2 regions of the Mammaliicoccus sciuri genome follow, and region 2 is predicted to be linked to the other one. Evidence: predicted binding sites of a transcription regulator. Region 2 holds the regulator's gene; the other holds the start of a gene.
The links. The regulator LexA, encoded in region 2, represses DNA repair genes until DNA is damaged. The targets are predictions, from matches to a motif close to CGAACATATGTTCG.
Positions count from the first base shown of each region.

Region 1: the regulator LexA is predicted to act here: its motif matches at 1,942-1,955, upstream of MUA60_RS10755 (carbohydrate kinase).

Region 1 covers NZ_CP094824.1:2,061,445-2,065,895, forward strand. Annotated here, with positions in the region: gene MUA60_RS10750 (pseudouridine-5'-phosphate glycosidase) at 1-818, opposite strand, end outside; gene MUA60_RS10755 (carbohydrate kinase) at 818-1,909, opposite strand; gene MUA60_RS10760 (hypothetical protein) at 2,063-2,599, opposite strand; gene MUA60_RS10765 (class I SAM-dependent rRNA methyltransferase) at 2,672-3,844, opposite strand; gene auxA (lipoteichoic acid stability factor AuxA) at 4,192-4,451, opposite strand, start outside.
Region 2 covers NZ_CP094824.1:1,642,738-1,647,188, reverse strand. Annotated here, with positions in the region: gene guaC (GMP reductase) at 1-140, shown strand, start outside; gene MUA60_RS08485 (CAP domain-containing protein) at 159-1,175, shown strand; gene lexA (transcriptional repressor LexA) at 1,481-2,101, opposite strand; gene sosA (DNA damage-induced cell division inhibitor SosA) at 2,246-2,440, shown strand; gene MUA60_RS08470 (DUF896 domain-containing protein) at 2,518-2,754, shown strand; gene tkt (transketolase) at 2,840-4,451, shown strand, end outside.

The DNA of each region.
Region 1 (4,451 bases), 420 kb from region 2:
TGCTTAACGATTTCACCTAATAGGAATGGTGTAGAATCTTTGCCGTGAATACCTTCTTCTTCAGCTTTAGCAACTGCTTTGTCAATAATACCATTGATGAAACTTGGTTCTAATTGATCCTCTTCTGGTACTGGGTTAGCGACAACAATACCTGTTTCTAAACCTAAGTCCCATTGTACTTCTGCAAGTTTCGCAATTGTACTTACTTCATCAATTCTTGTGTTTAATTTAAGACCACTTTCTCTTGTAAAGAATGCCGGGAGTTCATCAGTTTGATATCCAACTACAGGTACTCCTTTTGTTTCTAAATATTCTAATGTTTTGTCTAAGTCTAAAATTGATTTAGCACCTGCACAAATGACAGCTACTTTCGTTTTAGAAAGTTCATCTAAATCTGCAGAAATATCCATTGTATGTTCAGCACCTTTATGAACACCACCGATACCACCAGTAACAAAGAATTTAATGTCTGCTAATTGAGCACAAATCATTGTTGAAGCCACTGTTGTTGCACCAATTTTTTTAGTTGCTAATATTTCAGCGATATCTCTTCTAGAAACTTTTGCTACATTTTCTGCACTTGCTAATAATTGTAATTCATCTTCGCTCAATCCAATTTTAATTTTTCCATCAATAATTGCGATTGTTGCAGGTACCCCACCATTATCTCTTACAATTTGTTCTACTTTTTGTGCCATTTCTACGTTTTGAGGATAAGGCATACCATGTGAAATAATTGTAGATTCTAAAGCAACAATTGCTTTACCTTCCTCTTTTGCTTGTTCTACTTCTTTTGAAAATTGAATATAGTTTTCCATTATAAAGCCTCCATGTCCTTAATTAATTGTTTTTTATCTAAATCTTGTCTGACTGTATAAGCTGTTTGAATTGTTTTAGATGCATTTGCTTTTGCCAAATCAATAATTTTGTCGATTTCATATGATTTCAACCATCCATAAATTAAACCTGATGTAAATGCATCACCGGCACCTGTTACATCAACGACATTATCGACTTTTTTGACTTCAAATTGACGTTGACCTTCATCACCATCATAAATAATCTTATCTTTACCTGATGTCACAACTAAGTTATTCACACCAAGTGATCTAATTTCACCAATGTATTGAATTAATTCCGCTTCTGTTTGTGCATCTTTACCTACAAATGATTCAACTTCATCTTTATTTAATATGAGCCAATCAACAGCATGTAAATTATGAGGTAGACGATTCATCTTCGGGCCTGAAACTGCAATCAATACTAATTTAATCTTTTTCTTCTCTGCATATGAACATAAAAACTCTATCGTCTCTTTAGGACAGTTTAAATCTGCAATAATACATTTTGATTTATTGAGTAAATATGTGTTTTTAATCATAAATTCTGGCGTAATTTTGTCATATACTGACATGTCCGCAAACCCCATCGTCATACTACCATGTTGATCTAACAATGCTGTATAACTTCCCGTTGATTCACTAGAGATTTTCTCAACATAGTCTACATTCATAAATGGTGATGATAAATCAGAAATATGTTGCCACTCTGCATCATTACCTGAAGTCGTTAATAACAGAACATCTTCACCGATACGTCCTAAATTCTCAGCAACGTTTCTAGCAACACCACCAATAGAAGTTTCAGAAGTTACTGGGTTTGAAGTGCCCTGCACTAAATCGTCTGTAATATGAAATTTCCTATCTATGTTAGCTCCACCAATACATACAATTGGATTTTGCTCGTTTAATACATATGCTTTCCCTTGCACATATTCTTTCTTAACTAAACCTGAAATAATATTTGCAACTGCAGGTCTAGACAAACCAACTTTATCTGATAACTCTTGTTGTGATATAAAAGGATTCTCTTTTATTAAGTTAAGAATTAATTTTTCATTTTCATTCATCAATTTCACCTCACAAACATTTGTTTATATTTCAAACTTTAGTTTGCTTTTTTGATTATAAAGCGTTTTTAGAATAATTGCAAATATAAAATAAAAAATTACACAAAAAAGAAGCTAAGACATTACAAAATGCCTTAGCTTCTTTTCAATATTCTATTCACCTATAAAGTCTTGAATGACTGTTTCACATTTTTTAATGTGATCCTCACCCATTTTTTTCATTAAATAATAACTAATTGAACCAGCAACTGCTTGTCCAACTAATGGTACCCATCTTGATTGTTTTGCCGCTTCTCTTTTTACGACTGATCTAAATATAACTTTCACCATTGCATTCGTTACTTTTTGACCAATAAACTGGCTACCTCTCATTGCAGCTGATGTTAAAACTTTTTGTTTTAAATCATCTTGCATTTTATTAACTTGCTTATGACTTAATCCATAAATTTTATTAATATCTTCAATGATATCGCCCATTAATTTAATATCCATACCAACACCAAGTCCTGGGATTGGTACGACATTTGCAGCTGAAGACATTAATGACTTCTTATGAATAAGTTCTTTAGCTTTTTTTCTACGTTCTAACAATTCTTCTTGTGAAGTTGGTAATTCAGAACGCTTCTTTATTTCTTGTATACCAAATGCTTTATTGCCTGCTTTTGTCGTAATTTTATCGAAAATTCCCATTGTTTCCATTCTCCTCACAGTTCGATTATATTCAAACATTATTATAATAATGTATACCCGAACTAGGAAATTTTAACCATTTATTTGTACGAATACGACTTTCAAGTATTTACTTGGTTTATAGTGTGGATGACTCTTGAAGTCTTTAGGTAATCCCATTACATCAGAAATTGTATAATCAACACCTAATTGATCTAATGTTTGAATTATCATTTTTTTGAATGCTTTTTGTGGGAAAGCACTTGAATTTGTACTTAGCACTAAGTTACCACTCTCGTTCAATAATTCTAATGCACCTTCAATTAATTCAGGATAGTTTTTCTGAACACTAAAAGTCTTTTTCTTATTACGTGCGAAGCTTGGTGGATCAATCACGACAACGTCATAACTTAAACCATGTCTTAAAGCATATTTGAAATAATCAAATACATCCATTATAAATATATGGTTCTGATTAAGATCTATTGTATTTAAACCAAAGTTTGCTTCAGTTAATGGTCTAGCTCTATTAGCTAAATCCACACTTGTAGTTGAACGAGCATTTTCACTTGCTGCAACTGAAAATGCACCCGTATAACTAAATAAATTCAATATATCTTTATCTTGACTATAGTGGTCTCTTAATTTTTTTCTAACGTCTTTTTGATCTAAGAAAATACCTGTCATAGGTCCATCATCAAGATTAATATTATAGAACATATGATTTTCTTCTATGACATATGGAAATTCTGGTGCTTCACCTGCTACGAAGTCTGAAGCAGTTTCCATTCCTTTAAATCTTCTTTTTTCAAAAATTGATTTATAATCGAAGACTTCTTTAATTGCAGGTAATATTCTATCTTTCAATCGATATATACCTACTGAGTACCACTGAACTAATAAATGACCGTCATAATGATCAATTGTCAGTCCACCAATTCCATCGCCTTCTGCATTAAATAATCTATATGCATTGATACCATCTACATTTTCATAATATGCTCTATCATTTTTAGCTTCTTCGAATAACTTTACAAAAAAGTTATGATCAATCTTTTCAGTTGAGTCTAATGATAATACCCAGCCTATACCTTTATTTTGTTCACCATAATATGCAGTTGCAATGAATTTTTTCCCCGCATCAACAAGCGCAACTAATTCTCCTTCATCCATTTTAGGCATATCAAAAACATCGTCTTTTTCTACTAGAGGATATCCTCTTAAATATTTATCTTCTTTTCCTTTTTTGAGCATTAATTGTTTCATTATATATTAGCCATCCTTTCGAAATGTCTCACATATTATAACGTATATTATTCAAAACACCAAAAAACAGAGTATTCCCCTTTAGAATACTCTGTTAACCGAATTTTATTAATCAAAATTTCCCCCAGAAAGTTTTGATCCCCTTATATGTAAACGCTTACTAAAGTTAGTATAAAGGATAAGATTATTCCACGCAATACATTTTTTGAATAAATTCATTAAAATAGTTTACTTATTACATATTTAAACTTTTAATTACAGCAATTGCTCGTGAAAATTATAAAATAAAAAACACTTTATTAAGCGCATAGTGCTCAATAAAGTGTCTAATTATATCGTGTAAGATATTAAAATGATTTTTTCAAGTGAATGATAAATGCTGGTGTTACAAATAATAATAGTAAAAATGAAATTGGTGTGATAAACACGGAAAATTGTGAAGTTTGAATTGCTGAAACAAAGAATGTCGTTGCAATTTCAAAGAATAATGCTGAAATAACAAACAATTTACCAAAATTATTTTTATTCTTATAATTTGTCGTGTAATTGAAGTATGCATATAAGATAATCAATAACATCATAATAAATAATGTTAACCATTCAAAAA
Region 2 (4,451 bases):
AAGATACGTTAATTGAAATCGAACAAGATTTACAAAGTTCTATCTCTTATGCAGGTGGAAAAGATTTACATTCTATTACAAAAGTAGACTATGTAATTGTTCGTAATTCAATATTTAATGGTGACAGTGATCGCGGCTAAAACAAGTGAGGTGACGACTTGAGAAAAGTATTCTTTTTATTTATGTTGCTATTATGCTTAACACTTATCAAGCCAGTCCCAGAATCAGATTTGTCTAGACAAATTGGGCAAAAAGTATTGAACGTTCAACAAGGAATACTACACGAAGAATCAGCAAAGAAAGTTGAACTAAAGACACCAGATGACCAAGAATTTGCGATTAATAATATTCAAATCAATCAAACAAAGAACGAAGTAGAAAAGAAACTTGGTAAACCTAAGCGTATAACTGCTAATGAATATAACGAGAAATGGCATGTGTATCATAACGACTATCATGAATTTGTGATGGTAAGTTATGATCATGACAAAGTAACTGGTTTATATACAAACCAAGACCTTATAACTTCTAAAAAAGGTATCACAAGTAAAATGAACAAAGATAAAGTTCGTTCTATACTTGGAGAACCTGAAAAAGCAATAGAAAAAGACAAAGTGAAACTCATACAAAATGATGAAGATTATGATGTTTTCAAATTTGATAACATCTATACAACCGTGTTTTATGATAAACATGAAAATAATCAAATTAAAGGTATCATGCAGATTGCATCATCAACTGAAGATAAACGAACGAATCAGTATCATGCAGCTTCTGATGAATACAAAAAAGCTTTAGAATTACAAAACTTTGATCTTGTAAATGCTGAACGCGTACAGTTTGGACTACCTACATTATCTTATAATGAGCGTGTTAGTGAAACTGCAAGAAAGCATAGTCAAGACATGGTGAAAAATGATTATTTTGATCATAATAACAAACAAGGTATGTCTCCATTTGATAGATTAGATCGAGATGGTTTTAATTATCTTACCGCTGGGGAAAACTTGGCTTATGGTCAAATCAGTAGTATATATGCACATCATGGTCTCATGAATTCACTTGGACATAGAAAAAACATTTTAAATAAAGATTATAAAGAATTAGGTGTAGGTGTCGATATTGGCGAAGAATTACAGCCATATTGGACGGAGAACTACATCACGCAACAATAGAAAAGAGATAAATGATATTATCTTATCAACGTTGATATAATTAAATCGAGAAAAGTCAATATTTCATATTTCCTTAAATGTTTAACACATGTTGTTTCTAGTAATTTTGATTGGTGAAATAACATATAAAGGGGTAGTTTTACATGGAAAATAAAGAAATAAAACGAAAAGATTTAGATGTCTTAGAACGTATTAAAGAATTATTAAACAAAAAAGATGTATCATAAATATATGACAAGTAAAGAAAGAACTCGATAAAGGGAATATGAAAAAAGGAGATGCGTTCGCATCTCCTTTTTGTTATGTTACATTTCTCTAAACAATCCAACAACTTTACCTAATACTGTAACGTTATCTAAATAAATAGGTTCCATTGTACTGTTCTCTGGTTGAAGTCTATATCGCGTTTCTTCTTTGTAAAAACGTTTAACTGTAGCTTCATCATCTTCTGTCATTGCAACTATGATATCACCATTCTCAGCGATTGATTGACTACGTACGATTACTTTATCGCCGTCTAGTATACCAGCTTCAATCATGCTATCACCGACAACATCTAATATAAAGATATTGCTATTATGTGTTGATGTAAAATGTGCTGGTAATGGGAAGTATTCCTCTACATTCTCTACAGCTGTAATAGGTATACCTGCTGTAACTTTACCGATAACTGGAACGTGAATGGTGTTCTCTTGGTTAATGTTCTCTCCAACTGTTTCGGTGATTTCTATTGCTCGTGGTTTAGTTGGATCACGTTTAATGTAGCCCTTTTCTTCTAGTCTTGATAAATGACCATGTACTGTAGAGCTTGACGCTAAGCCGACTGCTAAACCAATTTCACGTACGCTAGGCGGATAGCCTTTCGTTTGTACTATATGTTTGATGAATTGATATATTTCAGATTGACGTTTAGTTAATTCTTTCATAGTCGCACGCTCCCAATTAATTATTTAAATTTATTATAGCACATACGTTTCCTTTGAACAAACATTTGTTCGTATTTTTATTGACTACGAACATTTGTTCTGTTATTATGATAATACAAACAAACGTTCTAGGAGGAATTGAGTATGACAATTACAATTAAGAAGACAGTATTAGTGTATATCGCAGTATTCTTAATGACTCTATTAATTGGATATTTATATTTAGCTCAGTCTAATGATCTTTATAATACAGAACAAACGTACGAAATGACCGATCATCAAATTAAACAACATAACCATATATCTGATTCCAATACATTAGTAGGGTCAATAGATTGAATTTAAACACGAGTAAATCCATTTGGATTTACTCGTGTTTTTTGGTATCTTTTATGTATAAAGAAAGTGGGGATATTATGCTAGATAAAGCAAAAATAGAAAGAATTAACGAATTAGCGAACAAAAAGAAATCTGAAGGTTTAACAGATAGTGAAGCTAAAGAACAATCAAAATTACGTGCTGAGTATTTACAAGCATTCCGCGGTAATTTTAAAAATACAATCGAGAATACTAAAATCATAGATCCAGAAGGTAATGATGTAACACCTGATAAGGTAAAAGAAATTCAAAAAAATAATAATATAAGAAAGTAAGTATAAATTAAGTAATAATAATTAATTTTTGAAAAAATTTCATGTATAATGAAAAGGTATTACAAGAATAAAGGAGACTACATTTATGTTTAACGAAAAAGATCAACTTGCAGTAGATTCAATCCGTGCTTTAAGTATAGATGCTATTGAAGCAGCTAACTCAGGACATCCTGGTTTACCAATGGGTGCTGCGCCTATGGCATATGCATTATGGACTAAGCATTTAAATTTCAATCCACAATCTAAGAACTATTTTAATAGAGACCGTTTTGTATTATCTGCTGGTCATGGTTCTGCATTACTATATAGTTTATTACACGTTTCAGGTAGTTTAGAACTTGAAGAAGTGAAGAACTTCAGACAATGGGATTCTAAAACACCTGGACATCCTGAATTTAGACATACTGATGGTGTAGAAGTAACAACAGGACCATTAGGACAAGGTTTTGCAATGAGTGTTGGTATGGCAATGGCTGAAAAACATTTAGCAGGTAAATTTAATAAAGATAAATACGATGTAGTAGATCATTACACATATGTTTTAGCAAGTGATGGTGACTTAATGGAAGGTATTTCTCATGAAGCAGCTTCATTAGCAGGTCACTTAAACCTTGATAAATTAATCACTTTATATGATTCTAATGATATTTCATTAGATGGTGAATTAAATAAAGCATTCTCTGAAAATGTTAAAGAAAGATTCACATCTTATGGTTGGAGCTATATCTTAGTTGAAGACGGTAATGACTTAGAAGCTATTGATAAAGCGATTACTGAAGCAAAAACATTAGAAGGCCCAACATTAATCGAAGTTAAAACGGTTATCGGTTATGGTGCGCCTAATAAAGCGGGTACTAATGGCGTGCATGGTGCTCCATTAGGTGAAGAAGAACGTGAATTAGCATTGAAAGCATACGGTTTAGATCCTTCTAAACGCTTTAATGTACCTCAAGAAGTATATGATATCTTCAGTGAAACAATGCTTAAACGTGCAAATGAAGACGAAGCAGCTTGGGAAAAATTAGTTGGAGCATATACAAATGAATATCCTGAATTAGGACAAGCATTTAAACAAGCTATTTCTAATGAATTACCAGTTGATTATGATAAAGAATTACCAGTTTATGAAGCTGGAAATAGCAGTGCAACACGTGCGGATTCAGGTGAAGTGATTCAAGCATTAAGTAAATCAGTACCTGCATTCTTTGGTGGTTCAGCTGACTTAGCATCTTCAAACAAATCAAATGTTAAAGGTGAAGCTGACTTTAGTAGCGAAACTCCTGAAGGACGCAACGTTTGGTTTGGTGTTCGTGAATTCGGTATGGCTGCTGCAGTTAACGGTATGGCAGTTCACGGTGGTGTTAAACCATATGGTGCAACATTCTTCGTATTCAGTGACTACTTGAAACCAGCTGTAAGACTTTCAGCAATCATGGATGTACCTTCAACATTTGTATTCACACATGATTCAATTGCTGTCGGTGAAGATGGTCCAACACATGAACCAGTTGAACAATTAGCTGGACTAAGAGCGATTCCTAACTTAAATGTGATTCGCCCAGCAGACGGTAACGAAACAAGAGTAGCATGGAAAGTAGCTTTAGAATCTGAAACAACACCAACAGCGTTAGTGTTAACAAGACAAAACTTAACAGCTTTAGATGTTGAAGAGTCAGTATTAGAAGAAGGCGTTCGTA